DNA from 3 places in the Shimazuella sp. NTD248 genome. Region 1 is predicted to be linked to each of the others. Evidence: riboswitches for the same ligand, from Rfam matches in the RefSeq annotation. Region 1 holds a riboswitch; each other region holds the start of a gene.

Region 1 (3,282 bases):
TACCGCCAGTAGCTACGATCTGCCCAGTAACTTCTTGTCCTGTTGTTACTATTTCTTTGTTTAAACGTAGGTCAATCTTTGCTGCTCCCATTCCCATAGATGCAAGTACGGTTTCAAACAACTTTTCGTCCTCCCAAAAACATATCTTTTTTCCTATCATACCATGCAAGATGTACTTCGAGTAGGGGGAAGCATGGCAAAAGCATATAGGAAAACGATAGCTGTTTAAGATAGTGCTGTAGGTTTCCTTAGTAAGTTATATTCATTATGAAAAGATATATTCATGGTGATAGCTCTAACTATTTATTTATGAAACAAACCTAAATGGACATAAAAATGTTATTATTATTCTGGGACATTGGAAAATTAGGAACAATCAAGTTTCGCCCAAGTGCTGTTATCATCCTTGAATAAGACAGGTAGGAATGTGGATGCTTTTTAAATTTCTATTAAGCTTATTAATCATTGTTGTTGTTGCTCAGTTATTTGGTGCTTTGGCTGCTCGTATTGGTCAACCAAAAGTTGTCGGGGAGATGATTGGAGGACTGATACTAGGACCCTCTGTATTAGGTCTTTTGTTTCCAAGTTTTCAAGAATGGTTGTTCAATAAAAATATCAAAGATCAGTTATATATCCTCAGTCAGTTTGGGATATCTTTGTATATGTTTCTTGTAGGGATTCATGCAAATGACGAAAAGCTAGAAGAGGAGAAATTAATAAAAAACGCTGTTCTCCTTGCTCTTGTAGGTATTATACCGGCATTTCTTATGTTGTTTCTGTTAAGTTGGTATGTATACCCATCGATAGGACCAAAATTTACAACACAATTAGTTTATTCGCTGTTTATGGCAGCCAGCATTTCTGTGACAGCTTTTCCTGTACTTGTCCGGATTTTGGATCAGCATAAGTTGATCAAAACAAATTTGGGGAGATTTGTAATATTTGGCGCGAGTATAGAAGATATCATCGCATGGATGATGTTACCAATCATTTTGTCTATTGCTGCTCTTAATTTATCTTTCAGCAGTGTTAGTATATTTCTGTATTTGAGTCTTTATCTTGTAGTCATGTTTTTTGTGATCAGACCTCTTTTAAAGTTTTTGATCCAAAAGTTTCCTACCCTCCAAAATGAATTTTTCGCAATATTTCTCATTTTGTTTTTAGGCAGCAGTTTGATCACTGAAAAAATGGGACTGCATGCTATTTTTGGAGGTTTTATAGCAGGACTAATTATACCTAGATTAGACCCTGTCACAAAAGATCTCAATGTGAAGATTTCCGATTTTGTTAATACTCTTTTGGTTCCTATTTACTTTGTAAGTTCGGGTTTTAATATCGATTTGCGTTCTTTTACAAACAGTTATCATATCGGGATCATTCTCCTGTTTATTGGTGTAGCATTTATTTGCAAATACTTTACCTGCTTGTTCTTCGCAAAAGGGATAGGATATAGTTGGGGGGAATCAAGTGCCATCGGGGCTTTGATGAATGCTCGTGGGTTGATGATACTCGTGTTTGCAAACATTGGTTTAACCAGTAAATTAATTTCTGCCAATGATTACTGTATTTTATTTCTCATTGCGATTATCACTACGGCTATAACGTCCCCTTTATTAAAATGGTCATTGGGAAAGCAATACAATATGGAAAAGATAGGACAGGAAGAGTATTGACGGTTGCCGCAAAATTCAATATAATCGAGTAAACCGAGTGTTGAACTATATATTTTTAATATCTCTTATCCAGAGAGGCGGAGGGACTGGCCCGATGATGCCCGGCAACCCTAGTGATTCACTAGAAGGTGCCAATTCCTGTAGAGACAAACGTCTCTAACAGATAAGATGAGGAATTTAGAAACCCAAAGCCTCTTCTGGATAAGAAAGAGGCTTTTTTTGTGCGATAAAAAAGGGGGAATTATCATTGAGTACATTTCGACCTGAGACGATTACTGTTCATGGGGGTCAGGCACCAGACCCTGCTACCAATGCAAGAGCCGTTCCTATTTATCAAACAACTTCGTATGTATTTGACGATACACAGCATGCTGCTGATTTATTTGCGTTAAAAGAATTTGGAAATATATATACTCGGATTATGAATCCTACAACGGATATTTTAGAAAAAAGAGTTGCTGAGCTGGAAGGTGGTGTTGGAGCACTTGCAACTAGTTCAGGTCAAGCTGCGATTACGTATTCGATTTTAAATATCGCCAGAGCTGGAGATGAGATTGTAGCCTCAAGCAACCTTTATGGCGGCACCTATAATTTATTTCGGCACACGCTTCCTAAGCTGGGAATTCATGTGCATTTCGTAGATCAGACTAACCCAGATAACTTTCGCAAAGCGATAACAGATAAAACCAAAGCTGTGTTTGCAGAAATCATCGGGAACCCTCAATTAGATGTATTAGATGTAGAAGTAGTAGCCGATGTAGCGCATGAAGCAGGTATACCGCTGATTATTGACAACACGTTTGCCACACCTTATTTAAGTCGCCCATTTGATTTTGGAGCAGATATCATTGTTCATTCTGCAACCAAATTTATCGGAGGACATGGAACGAGTATTGGTGGAATTTTAGTAGACTCTGGAAAGTTTAATTGGAAAAATGGTAAGTTCCCTGATCTAACAGAACCAGACCCAAGTTACCATGGCGTTTCTTATACAGAAGCAGTAGGACCCCTTGCATATATTATTAAAGCACGTGTCCAGCTATTGCGAGATACAGGTGCCGCTATTTCTCCATTTAATGCATTTTTATTGCTGCAAGGGTTAGAAACCCTGCACCTGCGCATGGAACGACATAGTGAAAATGCGCTGAAAGTTGCCAAGTTTTTAGAAAATCACGACAGTATTACATGGGTAAATCACCCTGGGTTAGAAGGTCATCCCTCCTATGAAAAAGCGCAAAAATATTTAGCAAAAGGACAAGGAGCCATCTTTACGTTTGGCATCAAGGGCGGACGAGAAGCAGGAAAACGTTTGATTGAAAATCTATCTTTATTTTCTCATCTAGCCAATGTGGGTGATGCGAAGTCCCTTGTGATCCATCCAGCAAGTACGACACACCAACAGCTCACAGAGGATGAACAAAAAGCAGCTGGTGTTAACCCAGAACTTATTCGTTTGTCAGTTGGGATTGAATCTGTAGATGACATCATTGAGGATTTAGAACAAGCACTTGAAAAAAGCCAACAATAAATGTGCAAAAATAGATACCAAAAATCCCAAGCGAAGATATGCTTAGCTGTAGCGTCCTTTGTTGCTCTTTACAACAGACGC
Region 2 (3,282 bases), on a different contig from region 1:
TCTACGACTTCCAAAAAGGTTTGCGAGCCATGTCCGCCAGACTTCCAGCAGCGAAGTCGTGCCCCGCCTACAGCAATAAAACCGGGGTCGAAAAATCCTTCGTGTAAGTTTACTTTCTTCTCTTGCAGAGCGGCTGCTAAGGTAATAATTTTAAATGTCGAACCCGGCTCATACGTTTTCCATATTGGCAGATTGCGGTTGTAGATCAATGGGTCTGTTGTTCTATATTGATCTGGCCGATAAGTGGGGCGACTGCTCATCCCCAGTATTTCTCCTGTTTTGGGGTCCATCGCAATGGCGATCACATTTTCTGGATGATACTGCGCCATTGCTTGATCCAATTCTCGTTCGATGATTTGTTGAATATTTAGATCAATTGTAAGCTTTAAATCCATCCCGTCTTTTGGCGGTGTGAAGCGATCTACCCCTCCTGGCAACTTTTCTCCACGTGCATTGGCACTAAACGAAATATATCCCGGGGTACCTTGTAATTGCTTGTTGTACTCCAATTCCAATCCTGCTAACCCTTGATTATCAATTCCAGTAAAGCCAAGGATGTGGGAAGCTAAACTTTGATAAGGGTAATAACGTTTGCTATCTTCTGTAACTACTACCCCTGGTAATTGTAACCCCTGAATCTCTTCTGCCTTTGCTTCTGATATTTTTCTCCCATAGGGATTAATCCGAACGATAAGCTGTCTTTTCTTTACAAACGGCAAAATCTTTTCTTCTGGCACACCTAATATTTTTGCTAGTTTATAAGCTGTTCCATCTTTATCCTTGATCTGAGCTGGTACGACCATCACCGAAGGCGAACTGATATTATACGCAATCAATTCCCCATTGCGATCCAAGATGCGTCCACGCTTTGACGCAAAGGGAATATCCCTGCCCCAAAGATTTTCCGCTTTCCCTGTCAACCAAGGCCCTTGTACCAACTGCACAAAAGTAAGACGACCGAGCAACGCGATCAGTACAAACAGTGCAATTGAAAATATAATGAATAAGCGTTTTTTGTGCGTAACCAATAGCGCTTTCACGTCTCTTCATCCTTTTCCACTATCCTTTATTTCAATTTATGTGGACAAAGGGTAAAAAAGAATCATCATTTCTATGATTTAGGGATTTCCTATCAAACTTGCTCAACGGAATGTTATATTCAAAGACTCAAACGTAAAAAATCCCACATCTTCGTCTATTGAGTGAGATGTGGAACATACTGGTCGTTTGAGGTAATTAGGAGGCTATTCTTTTTTAAGTAAAGGGAAGTACGAATGTCAGAAAATGAAACAAACACTCCACATCTTCACATAAAAAACGAGGTTTCCCTCGTATGTATTATCTATTTCATTTTCATCTTGTTTTTGACTTCAGCTGTTTCACAACCATATTTCTCTATTACCAAAAAGAACGAATTTTTCGGGACAAGGTAATACGTTCCATTTTTAAACTCCATACTTTCTCCCATAGTTGTTCCTGTTCAAAAGCATCCGATGCACTTCTTAGTTGTTGATAACTTAACAACAACTGCGTATTTATAGCATCGAATTGTGCCCATAAATGATAGAGAAATAAATCTTTGTCTGTGAAATTCAGTTTTTGTAAAATTTCAGCTTGCCATTCTTGATCGCCGATTTCTTTTGCATATAAATACAAGTCTAAATAATCGTTTATCCAAGTTTCTTTTAACTGAATCATGATTTTACCTCCCTAACAAATGAAAAACCTCTTTAAGAAGAGGTTTTCTAGTTAGAAAGGTCCTCCTCTTATCTTTCAGAGTTTCTACTCTGTTGGATTTAGCACCATACAGTCTGTTGACTGAGGTTGCTGAGGTTTCATAGGGCCAATCCCTCCACCTCTCTTGATAAGAGATCCTTCGATTTTTTTCGTTTTGGTTGATTTGTTGTTGATTATATATGTAATTATTTTAATTGTAAATAACTACATCGATTTTTCTTTCATTGTTCGCATCATACTCATCATTTTTGTCATCATTTCATCTGACTCTTGCATTTTGTTCATCATCATATCCATGTCCATTTCTGGTATCGTGTTCATTTCTTGCATTTTGTTCATCATCATGGTCATCATTCTCATTTTTCCCATCATATCCTCCATCATGACCATCATCATCATATTCATACACATTTTATCCATACTATAATCCTCCGATTTTAGATACTTCAAATCATTACCTATGTTTTCCATAATGTTTGAATATATACTAGCCCGTCCTCTTGGCATAAAAAAACGAGGTTTCCCTCGTTAGGATTATCGATTTCGTTTTGGTTTGGACCTTGACTTCTTCTTTGCCGGCCATAGTTTTTTGATTAGTTTTTGACATTCTTGGATATGGGCATATTCACTTGAAACGTCTACTAATTCTTCTTGTCTGTCTACCGCACGAACCAATCGTTCGGGATAGGAGAGAAAGACAGCTAGAAGTCTTTTTTCTTTCGGCAATAGTTTATTTTCTTGTTCATAGGCTGCTAGTATTTCTGCGGGAGATTCCTCTGGATATCGATGTATTAAAGTAGCAAGGTCTTTTATGGGTGTATCTAGCGCAGCATGGTCAAAATCGATCCAGTACAATCCTTCCTCACTTGTGAGTACATTAGAAGGATGAACCCGACCATGACATATCGTGTATCTCGGGGCAATTCCTTTTTCCACTTGAAGATAACGATCGATTCCTTGGATAGCAAACGTAAATCCATTTTGGGAGAGCTGAGCAGATTGTTCGGATATTTTTGCTTCTCCTTCTTCTAACGTCTCTTGCCAACTAGATACTTGTGTCTTTCGCTGTTCCCAAGACTCTTTTAGATCTGGATCGATGACTTGGTGCAACTTGGGAAACTGTGCTGCTATAGGTTCTGCTAAACGATGAAAGCGCCCTAAGGATGATGCCAGCTCTGTTGCCGATACATGATCATCAGCAGGCTCTTGCCATGGAGTGGCATACCACTGGCTTCCATAAGCAGAAACGACTATTTCTCCATCCTCTGTAGGAACCCACGGAAGCAGATGAGGATATCCAGCTGTGCGAACTTGTTCTAACATGCGGTGCAGTACATACAGTTTTTCTCTCGGTGCATGACTTTCTTTCAGCGCATATTTTTGGTCTCCATCCGCAACCTCCCATACTCCAGCCCGATGTTGCACCGAAGAAGGGTCCCATCCAAATGCATGAATCACTTCCCACATCGAAAGCCCTCCTTCCCTAGCTCCGCTTCACCGGAATTTTTACGATTTGACCTTCCACTAAACGATCTGTTGGGAACT
Region 3 (3,282 bases), on a different contig from region 1:
CGAATGGTTACTATTTTAGTTTGCGCCAAGTTTATCCTGCCCCTTTTTTATAAATTTTCAATTTCAGAAATGGGAACAACCGTTGGAATTACTCCTCCATTATAGACCTTCTTAATATATTCACTTACCTCAGAAGATTGATAGATTTTTACTAGTTTTTTCAAATTAGCATTATCTTTGTTCTTGGTTTGTGTAGCGATAATATTGATATATGGCTTTGCAGTTTTGTCTTCCTTAAATATTGGGTCTTTTACTGGGCTGAGACCTGCACTTACAGCAATCCCATTGTTAATAACTGCAGCAGCTGCATCATCCATCGAGCGAGGGGTCTGTGGTGCTGCAACCGTAACAATTTTTAAATGCTTGGGATTAGAAGCTATTGCTTCCATCAGACCTTTTCCATTAGCTCCCATCACCTTTGCTGCTTCTATCACTCCAGCATCTACTTCTAATAAAGAATTTTCTACTAAGCGTCCGAAATAAGGCGCTGCATAAAAAATCAATGGTACAATAGCAGCTGCTGTACCGATTGATGAGCCTGTTACCAATCGTGTAAAAGGGATGATCGCAACCAATAAAATAATAAAAGGAACGGATCGAAAAATATTGATGATTGCGTTGAGAATCGTGAAAAGCGTTCTGTTTTCTAATATATGTCCTGGCCGAGTTACAACCAGCACCACTCCCAATGGAAAACCAATCAATATGGAAAAAACAAGCGATACGAAAACCATGATGAACGTTGCAATTGTTCCATCTACTAACTGCGGCCAAAAAACCGCCCAATCAAACGCCAATTGATGTCACCTCTTTCACTAGTACTTGATGCTGTTGTAAATATTGAATAATGTCTTCTGTTACCTTCCAATCACCTTGAATACTTATTAATAAGTCTCCAAAAGGTTTCCCTTGTAATTCTGTAATACTACCCTGCAAAATATTGATATCGGTTTGAAATTTCCTTATTGCTTCTGCAATAAGTGGTCTCTTTGCGTTTTCACCAGTAAATACAATTCGTAAGATTTGATCCTGTTTTTTCAAGGATTGGCGTACACTTTCTGGTAGTTCCTGTCCAAAAATAGTACGAACAAATCGCTGTGCTGTTTCGGACTTTGGATTGGTAAACACTTCATAAACCGTTCCTTGTTCCACAATTCTCCCTTGATCAATCACTGCTACGCGGTCACACAAATTTCTCACCACATCCATCTCATGAGTAATCAACAAAATGGTGATCCCATAGTCTGTATTCACCTTTCGAAGCAAATCGAGTACTGATCTCGTTGTATCAGGATCTAAAGCAGAAGTTGCCTCATCACACAACAAGATATGGGGATCAGTAGCCAAAGCCCTAGCAATACCTACCCGTTGTTTTTGTCCACCTGACAATTGCCCAGGGTAATGTTCAGCCTGATCTGCTAAACCAACAAAGGTAAGAAGCTGCATTACTTTTTCTTCTACTTCTTTACGCTTTTTTCCAACTAAATAGAGAGGCAATGCGACATTGTGAAAAACTGTTTTGGACTCTATCAGGTTAAATTGCTGAAAGATCATACCAATTTTTCGACGAGCTTCCCTTAATTTTTCAGATGACAGAGCAGCCAATGCGACACCATCTACTATTACTTCACCTGTGGTTGGTTCCTCTAACAGATTGACAGATCGAATTAACGAACTTTTCCCCGCTCCACTCACCCCCACTACCCCATAGATCTCTCCTTTTTCTATATGTAGAGACACTTCTTTCAGTGCTTCCACTGGTGGCGATCCAGGGTAGATTTTGCTGATATTACTCAATTCAATCAAATTCCATACTCCTAGTAAAAATATTACATCCCAATAGATGGATAAATCGTAGAAAAACAAAAAAAGCCTCTTACTATTCATCAATAGAAAGAGGCTTTTAAACTAAGGAATATCCGCTCATTTAAATAACTCTTCCTATCTGCCAAGCAAACTTGCTTGCAGGAATTAGCACAGTATCGTAAATGATCTGTTGCTGAGATATCAAAGGGCCGGTCCCTCCATCTCTCTAGATAAGAAGTTAATATTTAATTGAGGTCATTTTATATTTAAATACATAGTAAGTCAATAGAATTTTAAATATTAATCAATAAAGGGTATAATGCTTGTTTTCTCCTTAAATCGCTTAACCCAAAAGAAAATAGATATCTCTAATGAGATGTCCAACCTCCATCGATAACTAATTCGGTACCTGTAGTAAATCTCGATTCATCTGAAGCTAAATATAAGACTCCGTAAGCCACATCATTTGATTCACCTAAAAAAGGGAGCGGTGTAACGGATTCAAAATGTTTTCGAATCCCTTCATTAGCAAGCAAATCTTCCGTCATTGGTGTATGTATCATTCCTGGATAAACAGAATTTACCCGTATATTGTACTTGGCATATTCGACAGCAGCACTTCTGCTAATCGCTCGAATCGCCCCTTTTGAAGCAGTGTATGGATTGACTCCACCAGCTATTAAACCTGCAACTGAAGAAATATTTATGATCGAACCACCACCTATTTCTTTCATAACTGGAACGACATATTTCATTCCTAAAAAAGTTCCAATCATATTTATATCTAATACTCGTCTCCATTCTTCAATCAAATCGTCATGACTCGCTGTTGTACTAGCATTATTTATTAAAACATCTACTTTCCCATATTTCTTGCAAATTGCTCTTATCAAATTACTCCAATGCTCTTCAATCGAAATATCATGAAAAAAAGCAATTGCTTCCCCGCCATTTTTTTGAATATCCTCTGCTACTTTATATACTTTTTGTTTCTGGATATCTGCAAGAATCACTTTTGCACCTTCTTTGGCAAAAAGAATAGCTTCTGCTTTCCCTTGTCCACTTGCCGAACCTGTGATAATTGCAACTTTACCCGCTAAGCGCCCCATAGCACCTATCCCCTTTGAAATCGCAGATGTTTTGCGATTCTATCATGATGAACCGCTTTCTATTGAATATATGGAACATTATAACATCTTTTAATTTGTATCTACATAATATTTGTAATAATATAAAGATATTATTTTACTTTCATGTGTTATAAAAATGATAATGAATTGTCAAAGATCTTTGTTAATAGAATGAAACGTTATTTATTTATTTTCTATTTATCTTTGCTTTATATATAAAAATACAAAATTATAAATAATAATTCGAATTTATATAAGTATTTCCACCTATTGATGAAGAATTCCCAAAATAAACACGAACATATCTTGACGAAAGTTTACTCATCAAGATATGTTAATGATAGAA

The links. A riboswitch is a leader RNA that binds a small molecule or an ion and turns the genes downstream of it on or off. The one in region 1 is predicted to bind S-adenosylmethionine.
Region 2: linked by a shared signal. The riboswitch ahead of AC5WOE_RS13955 (hypothetical protein) and the one ahead of AC5WOE_RS10170 (homocysteine synthase) in region 1 are both predicted to bind S-adenosylmethionine.
Region 3: linked by a shared signal. The riboswitch ahead of AC5WOE_RS16580 (methionine ABC transporter ATP-binding protein) and the one ahead of AC5WOE_RS10170 (homocysteine synthase) in region 1 are both predicted to bind S-adenosylmethionine.

Annotation. Positions count from the first base shown of each region.
Region 1 covers NZ_JCAJZT010000004.1:110,564-113,845, forward strand. Annotated here, with positions in the region: gene AC5WOE_RS10160 (sporulation protein) at 1-121, opposite strand, end outside; gene AC5WOE_RS10165 (cation:proton antiporter) at 432-1,673, shown strand; SAM riboswitch class I at 1,736-1,843, shown strand; gene AC5WOE_RS10170 (homocysteine synthase) at 1,921-3,201, shown strand.
Region 2 covers NZ_JCAJZT010000005.1:352,333-355,614, forward strand. Annotated here, with positions in the region: gene AC5WOE_RS13950 (stage V sporulation protein D) at 1-1,040, opposite strand, end outside; gene AC5WOE_RS13955 (hypothetical protein) at 1,399-1,698, opposite strand; SAM riboswitch class I at 1,764-1,871, opposite strand; gene AC5WOE_RS13960 (hypothetical protein) at 1,942-2,157, opposite strand; gene AC5WOE_RS13965 (phosphotransferase) at 2,272-3,204, opposite strand; gene AC5WOE_RS13970 (LysM peptidoglycan-binding domain-containing protein) at 3,221-3,282, opposite strand, start outside.
Region 3 covers NZ_JCAJZT010000008.1:69,938-73,219, forward strand. Annotated here, with positions in the region: gene AC5WOE_RS16570 (M20 family metallopeptidase) at 1-29, opposite strand, end outside; gene AC5WOE_RS16575 (MetQ/NlpA family ABC transporter substrate-binding protein) at 48-734, opposite strand; gene AC5WOE_RS16580 (methionine ABC transporter ATP-binding protein) at 787-1,806, opposite strand; SAM riboswitch class I at 1,939-2,043, opposite strand; gene AC5WOE_RS16585 (SDR family NAD(P)-dependent oxidoreductase) at 2,175-2,915, opposite strand.